DNA from 2 places in the Desulfitobacterium hafniense DCB-2 genome. Region 2 is predicted to be linked to the other one. Evidence: a T-box and tRNA genes for the amino acid it is inferred to sense, from the RefSeq annotation. Region 2 holds a T-box; the other holds one or more tRNA genes.
The links. A T-box is a leader RNA that pairs with one kind of tRNA and senses whether it is charged. The one in region 2 lies ahead of trpS (tryptophan--tRNA ligase), so its partner is inferred to be a tRNA-Trp.

Region 1 (9,768 bases), 890 kb from region 2:
GTTGATACCGCCGTTAAAGAAGAGAATGGCGAAGTAAAGAACCGCTCCCAGTATGATCTCCAGGAGAAAGGCTAAGGGATGGAAAGCGAAGAAGGGATGAAAGAGGCGAAAGGCCAACATCATGCCAATGCCGCCCATGAGCGGGTGGAGAAGAAACTCCCGAAGATCGACAGGCATCCCTGTATAGTGGACGATAGCGGCCAGATTCAGGGTCGAGGAGATAAAAAAACCGACGACATAAGCTACAGCCGTTCCTTTAAGCCCCCACTGAGGTGAAGCCGTTAAAATGAAAAGTATCGGTATCCGGATGACGGCGGAAATAATGGAATGGATCACCGGGAGCTGGACCTTGCCTAATCCTTGCAGAATTCCTGTAGAGGTTTGTTGAAGGTAGGAAAAGATCCCACCTAAGGCAAGGATGCGCAGAATGCTGCTGGTGCCTTCGCTTTTAAAAAAGGCGCTGAAAGGCTCAGCAAAGAAAAAGAGGATTACTAAACTGGGGACCCCGATGAAAATGGTCATCCGTAAAGCTTGGGCACTGCGGAGCTTAACCGTTTGGAATTGCTTTCGGGCGGCCGCTTCGGAAATGGCAGGAACCAAAGAGGTCGCCAAAGCAAAGGTGAAGACACTGGGAAAATTAAGGAGAGTAAACACAGCCCCGCCCAGTTGTCCGAAGAGAGTGGTGGCTTCACGGGCTGTATAGCCGGCTAGTTGCAGCCGTTGTGGTATCAGCATGGCATCCACCGTGGATAACCCGCTGGAAAAGAGCCTGCCGATCGTCACTGGATAAGCTAAGTGGAAAAGTTCTTTCATGGTTTGAATCGGATGTAGGGATTCATTCTGGTGGGAGGACTTTTTTGTTTTTTGGAGTTTATACTGAAGAATAATGATAAATAAGCCGATGATTTCTCCCGACAACATTCCCAAGGCCAAACCGGAAGCGGCCCATTCGATCCCTCTGGGCAATAAAGTGTAAGCCGAGAAAAATCCCACACTGACCCGCACCAGTTGTTCACAGATCTGACTGAGTGCAGTGGGAAGCATATTCTGCATGCCCTGAAAATACCCGCGAAAGGCTGAGGAAACAGAGACCACAAAGATTGCCGGTGTGCAGATCAAAAAAAGCCTTAGAACACGGGGATCGGGAAAGAAACGCTCTGCCAGGAGAGGCGAAATAATGTAGAGAGCCACGGAAATAACCAGCCCTGAACAGGTCAATAAAAGAAGGGAAGTACGAAATATGGAGCGGGCACGGGAATAATTCTGCAAAGATACTGCTTCGGAGATCATTTTCGAAACAGCCAAAGGGATGCCCGCAGTGGTAAAGACTAAAGCAAACATATACATAGGGAAAACCATATTGAATAGTCCAAAGGCCTCTCCGCCAATATGGGTCATGATTAAGTATTGATAAATAAAACCCAAAACCCGATTGAGAAAGTTTGCCGCCAAGAGAATGACAGCCCCATAAATAAAGGTTCTTTTGGCCATATTCCTCTCCAACCCCCTGGTCCCACTTATCCTGACTAACTTTATGCCAGAAGAAGGAAAGTGATGACAATTTATTCTAAGGATCAGGAAGGTAGGGAATTGGGTTGTCAATATCGAATATTCACACAGAGGATAACTTAATCTTCAGATGGAATGCTTTCACCTAAAGCAAGTTTCCTGGATGTTTTTTAAGTTATGGAATATTTGAAAAGGATTTTTATAGTTAGTGGAGAAATATTTAATTATTGTTGATTTAAGACAATTTTTTGTAAAGTGAATACTGTTCCAAAAATTGGGCATTCTACCTCCGAATGGAGGGGTTGCCTGTGTGGACACTCATCAAAAATGCCAAACTATTCGCACCGGAGCCGCTGCAGGAGCGGGATCTTCTCCTTGTAGGGAATCGAATCGCCGCCCTTGGCGATGACCTGTCCCTTCCCCCTTATGCTAAGGGTGAGGTGTATGACCTTCATGGACATTACCTCGTTCCCGGTTTTATCGACGCTCATGTCCATATCTGCGGAGGAGGAGGAGAAGCGGGGCCCAGCTCCAGAACTCCTGAGGTTCAACTTTCTCAACTGACGCGGGCCGGGATAACCACTGTGGTAGGTTGCTTGGGAACGGATTCTATCTCCCGTTCCATGGAAGAGCTCTTGGTTAAGGCAAATGCCTTGGAAGAAGAAGGATTAACGTGCTTTGTCTATAGCGGCGGTTATCAAGCCGATCGTATGATCTTTGATACCTTGCGCAAAGACTTAGTCTTAATCGATAAAGTGATAGGGGCGGGTGAAATCGCCATTTCTGACCATCGTTCCGCCCAACCTCAAAAATCTGAGCTGGAGCATCTTGCTGCGGAAGCTCGAGTAGGGGGGATGCTAGGAGATAAAGCGGGAGTTGTTCATATTCACCTGGGTGAAGGGAAGAGAGGTTTGTCCCCAATTCTAAAAATAATTGAGGAAACTGAAATTCCGATCAGCCAATTCATGCCAACTCATATCAATCGAAAGGAAACGCTCTTAGAGCAGGGAGTAGAGTTTCTCAAAGCAGGTGGCACAATTGATTTAACAGCAGGTTGCGATGATTTTGAACCGCATTTACAGGTTCCTTTCGTTTTAAAAGCCCTTTACGAGCAGGGATTGCTGAATGACCGTGTGACGGTTACTTCAGACGGAAATGGCAGCCTTCCTCAGTTTAACGAGGCTGGAATCCTTGTCGGCATGGGCATAGGATCCGTTCATGTTCTTTGGCGCGATATCCGGGAAGCTGTGCTCCGGTACGGCATACCCCTTGATACCGCTCTGAGAACCATTACTTCCAATCCCGCCCGTATTCTACAATTAAAAAACAAAGGCATGATTCGGGAAGGCTTTGACGGTGATTTGGTGGCCTTGTCCGATGACTTGATGATTGAGCAGGTGTGGGCTAAGGGAAGAGTTATGATTCGTAACCGTAAACCTGTTGTTTTGGGGGTATATGAGACATCATTGGCGAGTCATCTTCAGACTGTAGAAACTCCACGATTAGTCAAAGGTTAGACCTTTTCTAATACATTTTAAGGAGGTTGATTTGTCTTGAAGACCTATGACACTATGAATCTACGCAACATTTGCCTTGTAGGGCACGGAGGGGCAGGGAAGACGTCTTTGACAGAAGCTTGTCTCTTTAACTCAGGTGCGGTTACCCGTATGGGGAAAGTGCCTGAGGGAAACACTATGTCGGATTCTTTGCCAGAAGAGATTAAACACAAGGTTTCGATCAGTACGAGTCTTGTTCCTGTTGAATGGCAGGGATGTAAAATCAATGTCCTTGATACTCCGGGATATTCTGATTTTTTTGGTGAGGTTAAGTCTGCCCTTCGGGTGGCAGAGAGCGGGGTCGTTGTTCTGTGCGGTGTATCAGGTCTTGAGGTACAAGCTGAGCTTATCCTTGACTTGATGGAAGAGCAGAAGTTGCCCCGCGTTATTTTTATTAATAAGTTAGAGCGCGAGAATGCTAATTTTGAAAAGGTTCTGAACCAACTCACAGAAGCTTTCCCTAATATGCGTTTTGCCCCCTTAACTCTTCCTATAGGTCATGAAGATCAGTTTCAGGGTGTCGTAGATATTATCGAGCAAAAGGCGTATATCTATGAAAACAATGCCAGTGGGAAATATACAGTTAAGGATATTCCGTCAGATCTTCTATCTGATGTCGAACACTATCGAGAAATATTAGCTGAGGCGGTAGCCGAGGCTGATGACGATATATTGACAAAATATCTGGATGGCGAAACTTTAAGCGATGACGACCTTCGCCAAGCTTTGAAAAGCGCTTTGGAAAAGGATTTAACCGTTCCGGTCCTTGCGGGTTCAGCTCTCAAAAATGTCGGGATTGGAAATTTGCTCGACTTCTTTGTTCAATACGCCCCGGTTCCCCAAACTAAAGAAGAGAAAAGCGCCCTGATCTTTAAAACCCTGGCCGACCCCTATGTTGGTAAGATGAGTTTTATCAGGGTCTATGGAGGAAAGCTCCAAGGGGACAGTATGGTGTATAATGCTCAAAAAGAAAAAGAAGAAAAGATCAGCACTCCTTTTATTCTGCGGGGAAAAAACCAAGACCCGGTTCAGGTCGTCCCGGCGGGAGATATCGCCGTTGTAGCTAAACTTCAGGATGCAGCTACTGGTGATACCCTATGCGCCAAGGAGAATCCTGTGCAATTGGAGGGCATTGATTTACCTGTGCCCCGTTTACCTGTAGCCATCGCCCCTAAGAGCAAGGGAGATGAAGATAAACTGGGGAGTGCCCTGGCCCGCTTGGCGGAAGAGGACCCCACCATGCGTGTGGAGAAGAATGTGGAAACCAAAGAATTGATTCTCTACGGTATGGGTGAAATGCATGTTGAAATCCTGATGGAGAAGCTGCAACGGAAATTTGGCGTTGGCGTAGAGATGAAAGTTCCCCGGGTTCCCTATCGGGAAACCATTAAAAAGCCGGTTAAAGTGGAAGGAAAACACAAAAAGCAAAGCGGCGGTCATGGACAATATGGGCATGTCTGGATCAATATGGAGCCTCTCATGGACGGCGAGTTTGAATTTGCCGAGGAAGTATTCGGAGGTGCTGTACCCAGACAATACTTCCCTGCTGTAGAAAAGGGAATTCGAGAAGCTATGGCGGAAGGAGTGCTGGCCGGATATCCTGTCACTGGATTCAAGGTGACGTTGACCGATGGCTCATACCATAGTGTGGATTCTTCCGAAATGGCCTTTAAGCTGGCTTCCATTATGGCCTTCCGTAAAGGGGCAGAAATGGCGAAACCTACTTTGCTGGAGCCGATTTCTGAGGTTGAGATTAGGGTGCCGGAAGCCTACATGGGTGATGTTATCGGTGATATCAACGGCAAACGGGGCAAGGTCTTGGGAATGGAGGCCGATGGTAGATTCCAGGTGATTAAAGCTCATGTGCCGCAATCGGAAATGATGCGCTATGCCATTGATTTAAAATCCATGACCCAAGGGCGAGGCAGCTTCGATATCCGATTCTTAAAATACGATGAAGTACCTTCTAAAATCAGTGAAGGAATTATCAATGAGCTTAAAGCGGCCCAGGGAAGCTAATTAGGGTTATATAGCGCTTAATCAACAGTCAGGTAGTTACCTGGCTGTTTTCTTTTTTTTGTTAATTAAAACTAAAGATTAATAAAAAATTCCTAATTTTAAGAAGGGTATTTACAAAATGCGTTGAATATTCAAATTATTGTATAAATTATATAAATATATATTATATAAAATTGAGGGAAAAAGAGTGGAGGGCTCAACTGTGGGACAACAGCCAAAAAGGGTGGAGATAAGGGATAGTAGGCGCATAGAAGAAGAACTTAAAGTGCTCTACAATTCGATTCAAGAAGCCATTGAGGTCGCAGGCAAAGACGGAACCATTCAATATGTCAACCCGTATTTCAGCCGTTTAACAGGCATATCTCCTTATGAACGAATCGGTAAGAACATCTTCGAACTCTCACCGGAGGGGGCACTGGCAAGAGTACTGAGGACCCATGAACCAATCTATGCACATCGTTCCACGATGGAAGAGTGTGATATCGAAATCATTGCCAATGCATACCCCATTGTCATCGAAGGTAATATCGAAGCGGCCCTGGTGGTGTTTCAGCAACTAACGGAGACCTCCAGGCTGGGCGAAGAGATCGAAGCGGCGAAACAGATGATTCAAGCTCTTACAACCCGGGTCGATCAGATGGCATCCAGCTCGTATACTTTTGACGATGTTCTAGGGAGCCACCCGGATTTTGCTTTTATTCGCAATAAGGCGCGTCGCTCGGCCGAGACCCATTCACCCATTATGATCATGGGTGAAAGCGGTTCTGGAAAAGAGCTCTTTGCTCATGCCATTCATAGTGGCAGCACGCGCAGCCATAAACCTTTTTTGAAAGTGGATTGTGCCAATATACCGGAAAGCCTTCTTGAAGTTGAGTTGCTGGGTTACGAGAAGAAAAGCCAGGATAGGGCTTCCGAGCGGAAGTTGGGCAAATTGGAATGTGCCAGTGGGGGAACTCTGTTCCTTGATGAAATAGGGCTGCTTAATGACTATTTACAAGATAAATTGCTTCATATCCTTCTGGAGAAGAAGTTCCAACCTGTTGACGGAACCCAGGTGATTGAACTGGATATTCGGATTATCACGGCAACTAACCGCGATTTAAGAACTATGGTGGAGAATGGGCAGTTCTCACCGGATTTGTATCATCTGCTCGGTGGTATTGAAATCCAAATACCCCCTTTAAGAATGCATAAAGAAGATGCCTTGACTTACGCCCAGAGTTTTATCTATAAGGCCAATCGGAAGCTGGGCAAACATGTGATTGGCATAACGACTCAGGCAGAGCAGCTTTTATTGGATTACCACTGGCCGGGAAACATCCGTGAGTTGAGAAATGTCATCGAGATGGCGATGGATTCCGTGGAAGGAGATATGCTCAATATTAAGGATTTTGCCAGTTTGGTAGAGATTGTCAATAAGACGGAAGAGATTCATTATCGTGAGCCTATGGCCCTTGATGAATTAGAAAAGAGGATGATTCGCTTGGCATTAGACCGCTATGGCAATTCCGTGGAAGGGAAAAAGCGGGCAGCTGGTGTCCTCAATATCTCCTTAGCTACTCTCTATAATAAGCTGAAAACCCTCGAGGATAATGTTTAACCCAGGGTAAAAAGGTATGCTTTATGGGGAATCTGCTCATCCTATACCTAAAGGAGGGATTTTCCATGGCATTATTCGGCACAAAGGGCAGGGACCCTAAGAAAAAGCCAGAACCCGCCCCAAAGCAGCATCATCGCGGCGACGCTATTCGTGAAGATATGGAAGGGTTCAAAGATTTGTACTGGCCATAAAGGGGCCGCCCAAAAGCTCTCAACCGAGTTGGTGAGAGCTTTTTAAGTAGTCCGTAGTTTTAAGCCTTTATAATTTGATCCCTTATAAATATTTTAAGAACTTAAGCTTGACACTTTTCCTGCCTTCAAGTATAATTTCATTTGTCGCTAGTTGATAAAGTGACTTAGGGGATTAGTTTAATGGTAGAACAGCGGTCTCCAAAACCGTTAGTGTGGGTTCAACTCCTGCATCCCCTGCCAATATGAAATCCGCTCTCTGCAAGGTTTGCAGGGATTTTTTGTTTTTCGAGATTCGAAATAATAAAAATTAGGTAGAACAAAAGTGGAACATCTGATTTTATTTTGTTTATGGGAAAACCCGCCGTGAGTGGCGGGTTTTTCTAATCCACCCTCTCCACCAATAGGAGGCCCATACCGCATTGACCTGTTTCCTGTTTCAAGCTGTAAATACTGCTCCGCTATCTTCCCACTGCGTTCCGCGCTCTTCGGCATTATTTTCTTGTTCACTTTTAGCTGGCGCAGTAGGAAGATAGTAGAGTTCTCAGGCATACTTGATATCTCGTTGAGCTTGGCAGAAGAAGATGTTGAATGCGGTATTTGGCGGAGAGCCTAAAGGTATAGAAAAATAAGTATTGTGCTCCATAATTAGGATATGCTACCATATGCAGTATGGAGGTGCATAAATGAAAAAATTCTTATTCCTATTTTTACTTATTCCTTTAGTTCTATCCCTTGCAGCGTGTGGTGGAGAAGGTGTAACGGCTAAAAAGGGTGAGACAGCAGAACAATCTGTAGAAAAGGCACTTAACGCGATTAAGGCCGCCGACATCGAAGCAGCATCCAAGTACATTGATTATAATGAGATTGTTAATGCGGGCAGTACAGGAACCCCGGATACTGAAGATGAAAAGAAGTCGGAAGAGATGTCCAAGGCGATTTTAAAAAACATTGAATATAAGATTTTAGAGTCATCAGAAGAAGAAAAAACTGCTGTTGTCAAAACTGAAATTACCAACCTGGATATGAGCAACGTAATGGCTGAGTTTATCTCCCAGCTCTTTTCCCTTGCCTTCAGTGGATTAAATGAAGAACAATTAAATGAAAAGTCTTTTGAAATATTCACAAACCTGGTAAGTAGCGAAACTAAAACCGTAACGAAAACAGTGGACATTAATCTTTCTAAAAGCGAAGAAGGATGGAGAATTGTAGGGGACGACGCATTAGCTGACGCTCTAACAGGTGGATTAGTTAGTTTTTCGGACAGCATGAATGGGAACAACGAAAACAGCGGAAACAGTGACACAGATAAACTACAAGAGATAAGCAATTGGTTGATAGGAAAAGTTTGGAATGAAGGATTTGTTGACATCCAACACTACATAGCAAGAGGAAAAAGCAGCACAGGACAGACGCTTGATATTGAATTCACCTTAGAACAACTCGATGCTACAATGAAGAAAAAGGCAGATTATGATAGTTTTATCGGCGGATTGGCCGAGGAACAATACTCTCAAATAAAATCAATATGGGGAAGGTTATCCCCAGAGATAGATAGTCTATATGATCAAATTAAAGGTACTCCGCCTGTCGCAAATGATGCCAGTAATTCTTTCGATACAGGAAAGCTTGAACAGTATATGGACGCCTTTACTGATGCGGTAGATGATTTAAATTAAATTTAGTTGAACTATAAAAAGCGCCTTTCCCGGGAGTGTTTGTCACACATCCCCGGTCAGAGGCATATAGTATGGTGAGTGGATGATTTTATTATTGGATATAGTCATAAGTCTCTTTTCAGCAGGAGCAGACACCCTGGCAGTTAGAGCCGGGGTTCTTTTTTTATTGTCAGGATTTACCGTTACTATTTTTCCGCTGCCGCGATAAGTTCCTTATACGAGTATAAGTTCTGAGGCAGCGAAATTATAAGAGAGAGCTACCTCCTTTAAGTAATTAAGTAATTGTTTTCCTTCAACGAGAAGAAAGGTGCTCCTCTTTTTAAGCAGCCATAACGGCTGCGTAAAGACATTACCTGGCGATAGAGTTGGCCAGAGCCTTCTGAACTTCAAATATGTTTTTGTCTTTTTTAAACTCCTTGGTGATAGGTGATGAATTGCCAGAAATCCAGATTTTTAATTCTGCGTCGAGATCGAGGTGACCGGCTGTCTCTACAGCAAAGTGCGTGATACTTCTGAAAGGTATAGAGTGATACTCAATCTTTTTACCGGTGATGCCTTGTTTGTCCACGAGAATCAACCTGCTGTTGGTAAACACGATTAAATCTCTGATGAGTTTAAAAGCCTTTGTTATCTGTTCTGAGTCATAAAGTAAAGGACCTACTTCGCTTTCAATTTCTTTGGTGTCAATCTCTGAGGCATTGCCCATCATCCCGCTAAATATTCCCATAATGTTTAATATCTCCTTTCTGAATTGCAATGTTCAAGTATTCGAGGGAAAAATTTTATTTCCTGCTTTGGCTTAATGATGCCGAAAAGTGGGCATTTATCAGGGCACACTCTGTTTTTGTGCCCAAAATCCTATGCCGGAAATTTGCGGGAAGTGGGGTAGCTGGGGAGTGGGTCAGTCACCATTATAACGACATGTCTATATAAATATAGTATAGCGAGAGGTGATAGCATTTGGATTTTACAATTATAACAGCCCTCATTGGGATTGTAGCAGCTCTGTCCGGAATTATCTTAGGGTGGTCGGCAAGGGCAAAGGAAGCGAAAAGAGAAGTCAGAATAGACGCTGAAATCAACACAGCCATCCGTACCGACATGGAGTACCTTAAGCGCGGGGTAGATGATATCCGCATAGAGCAGCGTGCCCAGGGGCAGCGCATGGATACCATGGGTGAACGTCTTACCCGGGTTGAGGAGTCATCTAAACAGGC
Region 2 (9,768 bases):
CTAAAGAATGTCCCGGCAGGGAGCGGGCCGAAGAAGAATCTGGGCAAAGCACTGCAAACCCTGGCTGCGAATATTGTTCACCGTACCGGCGGGGCTCCTGTTTTTATTACGGCCAACTTTCCCAGGTTTGCCTATAAATTTGCGGCGGAAGCGGGCTGGCGGCAGATGGTTAAGGCCAATGGGCTGAAGAAGGAGGAGTTGTTTCGGCGGAGGTAGGCATGTTCAGGATGTAGAGGGGAAGAAGTGAATGCTTTGGCAGAGTTGAAAAACGACACTGGTGACGAATTTCAGCTAAGGGAACTTCAGTTAAAGAGAATTTCAGCTGAAGAGCCCGGCACGATGCGAAACTTGATTTAAGGGCATAAAGCTGATAAACTATTTCTTAACATACTCAACTTTCGCAGCGCGAAAATCTGTTCAAACTCAGTCTACTACTGGATTAGGCTAAAAATATTTTGTTCATTGACAGAAAAACACCTTTCGAATTGGTAAAATGGAAGTGACCAAACAACCATAATTTCCAAAACAGAAAGGTGCGTATCTCCATGTTACAACACAACTCTCTGCCTGAACAGCATCAAAATCAGCTTTCTTTAATTTTTTCTTCCCTTAAGCTTAGTCAGCTGCTTCGAGCCGCTGGGATCCGCAAGTCCTATGGGGTTTCAAGCTTCGTTGTCTTCCAAATCATTTTCCAACTCGTTTTTCAAGGTCGAAATCTGTTTCGGCTGTTAGAAGGAAGCCGGGCAGAATCTCTTCCAGGTAAAGATGTTGTTTATCGGTTTCTCAATGACTCTCGGTATAACTGGAGGCGTTTTTACCAGTTACTCAGCCTCAAGATGGTCGGACGCTTTGAAAAGCTCACCTCTGCGCAGCGTATCCGTGTTTTTATCGTAGATGATTCTGTAATGGAGCGCGAACGAAGCAAGAAAGTTGAACTCTTAGCCCGAGTGTTTGACCATGTTTCGGGCCGCTTTGTTCGCGGTTACACCTTACTAACCTTGGGCTGGTCTGACGGGTTCAGCTTCGCACCCCTTGATTTTACATTGATGAGTTCTGCAAAAGCTAAAAATCGTCTTTGTGAAATGAGAGAGGACTTAGACAAACGCTCCGTAGGCTATAAGCGTCGCCTGGAAGCGATGAGCCCTAAACCGGACACCGTGGTTCAAATGCTTGAACGAGCTCTCAAAGCCGGATTCTCAGCGGATTACGTCCTAATGGATAGTTGGTTTACCCATGCTCCACTTTTGCAAAAGCTAAGGGATAAGGAGCTTCACGTTATTGGAATGGTTAAAGAACTTAAGCAGCGTTATCTCTTTGAAGGAAAATCACTCAGTTTACGAGAGCTCTACGCGAGAGTCCCAAAGAACCCGAAAGCAGAAATACTGGGTTCAGTGCGTGTTCATACCCCTTCAGGCTTAGCTTTAAAAGTTGTTTTCGTCCAGAATCGAAACAACCGAAGAGAGTGGTTAGCGATCTTAACCACCGATCTTTCCTTAGAAACTACTGAAGTCGTAAGAATTTACGGGATGCGTTGGAGTATCGAAACGTTTTTCAAAATGGCCAAATCGCATTTGAAGCTAGGAACTGAATTTCAGGGCCGATCCTTCGATATGATGGTTAGTCACACAACCATAGTCTTTACCCGTTACCTCATCCTGGAGTGGGAACGAAGAGAAAACAATGATGAACGCTCTCTTGGGGGACTCTTTTATCTTTTTGCTGATGAGGTTATGGATTTAGACTTGAAAACAGCACTACGTCAGTTAATGACGTTTGTTCTTAATCTACTACCCAATAAACCAGAGAATAACGAATCACTCAGTCAATTACAAAAGTGGATTGCTGCATTACCCAGTTATATCAAGGCTCTATTCCCTCAACTGGGGTGCGAAAGTTGAGTTAACATATAAATAATGATGAAAAGCAATGACAGAGAAGAGTAAATAGTTAGGAAGCCTCAGAGAGCTGATGGTTGGTGAGAATCAGCGCGGAATAACTATGGAATGGCCTCTTGAGCAGCAACCCGAACTAGCAGTAGGAGTTGACGTGATCATCCACACGTTACAAAGGTGCCGTATGATTCAGTATGGAAAGAGTGTTTAATATGTGGCAATAGGCAATATATTAAACAAATATGGGTGGCACCACGGTCCAATCGTCCCTTGAGGATGATTGGACTTTTTATTTTTTAACTATAGTATGAGGAGTGACAGCAATGGCAGTAATTTTCTCAGGCGTACAGCCTAGTGGAACAATCACCTTAGGGAATTATCTTGGTGCAATGAAAAACTTTACAAGCTATCAAAATGAGCATGAGTGCTATTTCTGTATTGTCAATCAACATGCAATCACTGTTCCCCAAGAACCTGAACAACTCAGGAAAAACAGCAGGAATTTAGCCGCACTGTATCTGGCAATCGGCCTGGACCCGGATAAAGTAACTTTATTTATTCAATCAGAAGTAGCTGAACATACTAAATTGGGATGGATCATGACCACCTTAGCCACGATTGGCGAGCTTGAACGGATGACTCAGTATAAGGATAAAGCGCAGCGGCACGGCAATGGCGATTCCATCCCCGCCGGCTTGCTTACCTATCCGCCCTTAATGGCTGCGGATATCCTGCTTTACCAAACGGATTATGTGCCGGTTGGGGATGATCAACGACAACACATTGAAATAACCAGAGATTTAGCCCAACGCTTTAACAGCCGTTATGGGGAAGCATTTAAACTCCCTGCTATTCATACCCGGGAAGTGGGCGCAAGAATTATGTCCCTCCAGGAACCAAAGAAAAAGATGAGCAAATCGGATGCCAATTCCCTGGCAACGCCTTATCTGCTTGACGAACCGGAAACAATCCTCAAAAAGATTAAACGGGCTCAAACTGATTCGGAAAACAAAATTTACTATGATCGAGAAGGTAAGGCCGGCATATCGAATCTGATGGCCATCTATTCTTTAATTACTGATAAGTCCACAGATGAAATCGAACAACTATATGAGGGCAAGGGCTACGGTCAATTTAAAAATGACCTTGCCGAAGCCATTATTGAAACCACACGTCCCATCCAGAAAAGGTATTATGAATTTGTTCATAGTGACTACCTCGATCAAATATTGACTGCCGGTGCAGCTAAAGCTGCCCGAAAAGCAGCAGCAACGCTGAATAAAGTTGAATATCTGATGGGTTTATCAAGGAATTGCTGAGTTGGTATAAAGGGCTATGTTTTCCAAGGTTGAAAACATAGCCCTTACTAGTCTCACTATCCATTGGCCGTCGGCATATTCTGCATTAGGCGAATTGACGAAAGGCGGACAGATGGAGTGAATGATTTAGTGACTGAACGGACGCCGCTGGTGATCGCGGCTGAAATCAATATGATTACCCATCAGACCAAAAAAATCCTGCTTCTTCGAGCTGACGACAGCCCTGACCAATCTGACCCATCTTGATGCGAAGCTGAAAGAAGAAAAAAGAAAAGAGGCCCAGAAGCTGCTTGAGACCATAGCTGAGACGATTAAGGAGTGGCCGCCCGCTAAAAAGCCTCTAAAAATTATCCATTGATTGCGGAGCCTTTCGGTCCTCACGGCGCACGGCACTCAGCTAAAATCTGCTCCGCAATATCCAGAAAGCTCGGTGCTACCTTTCTGAGCAAATACAAAAAAGAGGACAATGGGCAAGGATTACGTTTCTCCCGCCAGCATCAGCATGTGGGGGTAAGAACATATAGAGTGCACAGCCAAAGAACGGTGCGGATTTCGTCCGCACCGTTCTTTGGCTGTGCTCGCTGAGTCAGCGAGCTTCTATATTTGTTTTGGCAGGTGTGCGGTAAGCATAGAAACCCAGCAGATATATGAGACAATCCTACAAATGCAACAACTTAATCAACTCGTCGCGTTTGGACACTCCGCTGTGGACGTCGAAGGTAATCGTACCAACCAGGGCGATGGTCTGATTTTGGGCTCGTACGTGAATGCTGCCATTCAGCAAAAGCACGCTCCAATGACTCACTATATGGGCCATTTTGGTACATCCAAGGGCGGCATCGGCACAGCTCCGTTTTTGCGTCTTAATCTTAATGGCGAGCGTTTTATGAACGAAGACCAAGGCGGTCAAGCAGTACAAAATCAACTTGAGGCCCAGCCGGAACGTAAATGCTGGACAATCTTTGATTCTACCTGGGCAGAATCTGTGCCGTATTTTCAAGCCATGCACGGATGCCCGTCTTATGTGGTTGATAAGCCAACACCTGAGAATCTGACCATTGACGGTATTAGTCCGTACATTATGCCTGATGCCGTGGAAGACGCGGTAGCACAAAAAAATGCCACCATGTTTAAGGCGGAAACGATTGATGAGCTTTTGGCTTTAACTGATATTCGCGATAAAGAAAAAGCTAAGGCCTCAATTGAACGCTATAATGAGTTAGCCAGAAACGGTGAGGATGTGGACTTTGGCAAAGTTGCAACCCGTCTGCACACCATTGAAAAAGGGCCATTTTATACTTTTGAGAGTGGTATGTCAATGACATTGATTGTAGCCGGCGGTCTGGTTTCAGATGAAGATTGTCATGTTTATGACAAAGAGGGCAAAATTATCCCCGGGCTTTACGTTGCCGGCAATATTCAGGGCAACCGCTACCATGTGGCTTATCCAATTGCTTGCAAGGGCATTTCGCACTCACTGTGTATGTTTTATGGATACATTGCCGGTGAAAATGCCGTCAAGCAAATCTAATAATCTAAGGAGATACAGATGAAAAAGACTAAATTATTTACTGTAATATGCATGTTGCTGGCAGTTGTGCTTTTAGCGGCCGGCTGCGGCGGAAGCACCTCTCCAGCCAGCACAAGCGTGTATAAGGACGGAACTTACGAAGGAACCAGCGACAAAGGAATTCAGCTCGGTCTGAAAGTATCCGTCACCATTAAGGATGATAAAATTACCGACGTCACGGTTGTGGAAAATCATGAAACCGAGGGTATCGGCTCCCGCGCTGTGGCTGAACTGCCCGGTAAAATCGTCGAAGCACAATCCACGGAAGTGGAAACCATCAGCGGTGCCACCCTGTCGTCAGCAGCGATTAAAGAAGCCGTCAATCTTGCTTTGGAGCAGGCGAAAAAATAACAGCTCCCCAGGAAAATTTATATATATTCATGAATCATCAGAGTTAAAAGCCCGCGTAAGCGGGCTTTTAACTCTATGCCACTGTTCAATACAATAATTGCAATTTAATGAAACCTTTGAACGTTATAACGCATCTTGCGAGCAGCACGATGGCGCTGATTTTGGTAAGGATCCTTCTGCACTTATTTCTTTCAACCCGGGTCCGCTCTATGGGCTGCATACAGGATATAGTATTACCGCAGCGATCGGATCAATCAAGGCTGACAATAATTTCAATGCAATAGACACAAAGGGGAATCCTATAAAAGGTTTGTATGTAGTCGGGATAGAGGGTACTATGCTTTGGGCAAATATGTACACCTTCAAAGTCGGTGGTACTTGCAATGGTAATAATATAAACTCCTCTGGACGTAACGTTGCTAAGAACGCATTAGCTCTGATGGCTCACTAATGGCTGACTAAAGAAAAACTGTTTTCAAACAAGACTTGGAAACGGTTTTTCTTTAGTTAGCGTCAAAGCGGTTTATTGAGGAATTGCTGAAGGGGCTGTTTTTGCCTCTGAGAAGGATATTTATCCATTGCGGAGAAGTCACATATAAGAAGGTAGTAAGGCTCAGTGAACAGGTTCGTATTTCAATGCGGGGGTTGCGAATGAAATGTGTATCTATAGCTATCATTGCAATGGCGTCGCTGCTCGGCGGCTGCGGCCAGCATGTGATTATTGACTGGGTGGACTTTGTTCAACTCAATGACATCCATGCTCTGCATGATGACAGCAATGAGCTTTTCGAGCTGAAAGTGTACTCAGATAACCCCATTTATAGAAGCACAGACAAGATTCGTATTTCGGCAACCCTGAAATACGGAGATATAAACCCCATAAGTATCTCCGATAAAATAACGATTAAGGTTGTCGAATAGGAGTTAATACTTATATTAGTCAGGAGGGGAGACCATGAGAAATTTTAATAAGATTACAGTGGCAGCAATTCTAGTTATGGTCCTTGTTTTGGGTTATTATTTTGCAGGGGATTATAGGGCTACCCCACTTGCAGCGGCCAAAGCTCATTCAGATGTAGGCAAGAACGCGGAGCCTCTTGGCGATGTGGATTTCGGCTGGAGCAAGGTTTACATCCTTGATACAGATAAGGGACCCAGGACAGTCATTTCGATTAAGTCTTCGCTCTTGTGGAGGGCTCCAGTTGCTGTCCACATCGAGAAATCAGCTGATCCGATAGAAACTGTGGGCTGGATGAGTTATACAGACAATCGAGGACAGGCAGCAGTTTTGGCAGTTGAGACAACGGATCCCCAAATTGCCTTTATCGAAGCCGGGCCAAAGGACGATAGAGTAAGAAAAGAAATTACGGAAGGAAGCCCAGCAATCTTTTCCTGGCATAAGGCTATTCAAGCGAATAATGAATTAAATGCGATAGCTTTATCAACAGACGGTATGCCCCTTTATGAATATAGGTACCCCAAGAATACGAATGTTTTTCGGAGTGAGGAGTTTAAGTGGTACTCAGTTGATGGGGATCAATGAACAATGGAGAGTGGCTTTAGATGTTGCAACCAATGAAGTCATTGGATTGGCATTGAACTAAAAAGCAGTGTTTCTTTGTGGGTGGAATATAAAGGGCTATGTTTTTCAAGGTTGAAAACATAGCCCTTACTAAGGCTGATACAGCTTTACGAAGAGTACGGACTAAACTTTTCTGACGGAGAGAGCATGTCAAATTGGTCACTGGTGACCAATTTGACATGCTCCCAGGTCGCCCTCGGGTTGAAATCCATCTTTAAAATATTGGCTTTTACCGTTAGAAAAGTGCCTCTAATTCCGTCTAATTATCTAGCTTAGAGTTTAACTTTAGGTTCCGAAATCCAATCAAAGGAGAATCTTTTATGTTTAGATTAACGAAAAAATTATTGCTTGTATTTACAGTAATAGCATTCACCTTCACCTTTACTGTCGGGTGTTCTGCTCAGAGCAACCCTCCGCAGGCGAGCAGCGGGTTACAAGAACAATCACCTTCATCTGAACCCCAGCCACAGAATGAGCCTGAGCAAACAGCACCAGATTCTCAGATAACAAACCCGCCGTCTTCCTCGAATCAAACAGATTCCAGTCAGGCTTTATTAGTGAGTATAAGAGAGCTGGCTGAAAAAGGAAAAGTTATCAATAGTGATTTCGCGGCGAAACTAACGGTTATTGAAGATGTAGAGAAAAAATGGGGTAAGCCTGATAGCGTCGATTGGGTTGCGGCTGCCAAAGGAAACTATGCTGTTTATGCTGACCATGCCATGGTTTTCGGCTTTAACAAAGGGTCCCAGATTTTCGAGGTTCGGTCTTTTGATAAACAATTACAAAACATTACTCTTTCTAAAGTAAAGAATAGTTTTGGGACACCTGCCTACACTGCTACAGTAGGAGAAGAGGACATCATTGGTTATACTGCAGGAGAAGAGTTTAAGATCTTGCTTGTCTTCCCAAAGGCAACCAGTGCAAACCCGGACCCCGCCTTAGATCATTATTCGGTACTCTATCCTCAAGGAACCGTCAACTCTATGGCCAATGATCCAGGGAGACAATGGTAGAAAGCGGAGGATATTATGAATGAATTGTTTTCCATAGGAGAAATTTCTAAGCTTTTTAATATAGATGTTCGTCTCCTTCGTCATTACGATAAGATTGCTTTATTAAAGCCCGAATTCGTCAACGAAGAAAACGGATACCGTTATTATTCCACACGTCAATTTGAGTGTTTGAATACCATTCATTATCTTCGCTCTTTAAATATGCCTCTGCCGAAAATCCGTGAGTTTTTGGAAAATCGTGATGATAAGAAAATACTTAAAATTCTCAGGGAGCAAAAACGGCAAGTGGAAGAAGAACGCAAACAACTGGATCGAATCGAAAGGAAAATTGAAAACAGGTTATTGCAGATTGAAGACGCCTTTCAAACCGAATTCGATAAAATCGAAGAGCGTACCCTAAAGGAGAGGAAAATAGCTGTACTAAAAAAAGAGCTTGCCATTTCAGACGATCTGGAACAACCGATCCGTGAACTGGCAAAACGCAATTCTCTCCACGCTGTGATGTTTCTTGGCAAAGTAGGCGTTTCCATTTCAAGCGCCAATCTGCAAAGAGGCAATTTCGATAAATTTTCGGCCGTTTTTGTCGTCATTGAACCGGAGGATAACTGCCAGGAAAACTTATCGTGCCTGCCGGGGGGCAATTACCTGACACTGCGCTTCCAAGGCACCCATCCGGACGCGGAGGCTTCCTATATCAAAATGCTTCAATATATGAAAGAAAATGGGTATGAGCTGGCAGGAGATTCCCTTGAATTTGCCTTAATCGATTATGGCCTGACCAATGATCCCTCGAAATTCATCACCGAGCTTCAGATTCCATATAAAAAACCTTGACCCTCCAACTATTGGAGGGTTTATTATTTTACCATGAAGGAGGTTTTGTTGTGATAGGTACTATTGTCAATACCCTTGCTATTCTGGTTGGGAGTATGATGGGCGGCAGCATTAAAAAAGGCATCGGGGAAAAATATCAAAACGCATTGTATAATGCTATGGGGCTTGCTGCATGTGGCTTAGGAATCAACGCGATTGTCCAAAGCATGCCTAAAAGCACTTTTCCCGTCTTGTTTATCATCAGTTTAGCAATTGGCAGTCTTGCCGGCTCGTTTATAAATTTGAATGACCGGTTTGAAAGGCTCACAAAACGTTTCTCCAAAGGGAATTTGAGCCAAGGACTCTCCACCGCCATATTGTTGTTCTGCGTCGGAACGTTATCCATCTTAGGGCCTATGGAAAGTGCACTTCATGACAACCACACTTATTTATATACCAATGCGACCTTGGATTTCGTTACATCACTGGTTTTAGCTTCTGCTTATGGCATTGGAATTGCTTTATCCGCGGTAGTATTGTTTTTATGGCAAGGCAGTATCTATCTCCTTTCAGGATATTTATCCTCTTTTCTGACTGCTGAGTTACTCAATGAAGTCTCTCTGATCGGCGGATTCCTGATTTTGAGCTCCGGGCTATCCATTTTGAAAATCAAGGATTGCAATGCATTGAATATGCTGCCTGCATTATTTGTACCGATTGTGTGGTTTATTATAAAAGCAATACTATAATTTCAAAGGAGCTTATTATTAATTTTTGTCATGTACCAACGTTTTTTCAAGTATTGAAAGGGGGTTTGTTTACCCCGTTTTTTATGCTCTTTTTAATGACCTCTTCCATTAAATTGATCCAACAGCTAAATCAGTCTGGATGGTATAATTAAATCATCGGGAGGAAAAAAGAAAAATAAGATTTCTCTGAGAACAGTTGGAAGGAGCATACATTATGGGTATGACTGATCAAGGAATCATGGTTATTGACGAAAATGAAAAAATTATCTTGTATAATACCCCCTCTGCAAAACCATTTTTTTAAACAACATGACACAAGATGAATGAAACAGGTTTTACATAGAATAAGGTAAAGGCCAGCATTTTAGTGGAGCAAAATTCCGCTGAATGTTGGTTTTATACCAACGCTGATCCATAATTTCACCCAGGAGGTGAGCACAATCAATAAGATTCTGATCGTGGAAGATGATCTAGCCTTG

Region 1: it has a tRNA-Trp gene. The T-box ahead of trpS (tryptophan--tRNA ligase) is inferred to sense a tRNA for this amino acid. The anticodon was not compared.

The regions. Positions count from the first base shown of each region.
Region 1 is NC_011830.1:3,188,024-3,197,791, reverse strand. Features, by position in the region: gene spoVB (stage V sporulation protein B) at 1-1,491, opposite strand, end outside; gene iadA (beta-aspartyl-peptidase) at 1,818-3,026, shown strand; gene fusA (elongation factor G) at 3,063-5,084, shown strand; gene DHAF_RS14830 (sigma-54 interaction domain-containing protein) at 5,287-6,684, shown strand; gene DHAF_RS26595 (hypothetical protein) at 6,750-6,875, shown strand; tRNA gene DHAF_RS14825 (tRNA-Trp) at 7,042-7,115, shown strand; gene DHAF_RS14820 (hypothetical protein) at 7,559-8,551, shown strand; gene DHAF_RS14815 (PH domain-containing protein) at 8,901-9,278, opposite strand; gene DHAF_RS14810 (hypothetical protein) at 9,512-9,768, shown strand, end outside.
Region 2 is NC_011830.1:2,300,843-2,310,610, forward strand. Features, by position in the region: gene DHAF_RS10610 (NADPH-dependent FMN reductase family protein) at 1-216, shown strand, start outside; gene DHAF_RS10615 (IS4-like element ISDha5 family transposase) at 546-1,898, shown strand; T-box leader at 1,918-2,166, shown strand; gene trpS (tryptophan--tRNA ligase) at 2,216-3,211, shown strand; partial or broken gene DHAF_RS26415 (DUF3102 domain-containing protein) at 3,408-3,569, shown strand; gene DHAF_RS10625 (FAD-binding protein) at 3,876-4,742, shown strand; gene DHAF_RS10630 (FMN-binding protein) at 4,761-5,132, shown strand; gene DHAF_RS10640 (hypothetical protein) at 5,784-6,053, shown strand; gene DHAF_RS10645 (hypothetical protein) at 6,088-6,675, shown strand; gene DHAF_RS10650 (YjgB family protein) at 7,035-7,727, shown strand; gene DHAF_RS10655 (MerR family transcriptional regulator) at 7,743-8,561, shown strand; gene DHAF_RS10660 (DUF554 domain-containing protein) at 8,612-9,289, shown strand; gene DHAF_RS10665 (response regulator transcription factor) at 9,721-9,768, shown strand, end outside.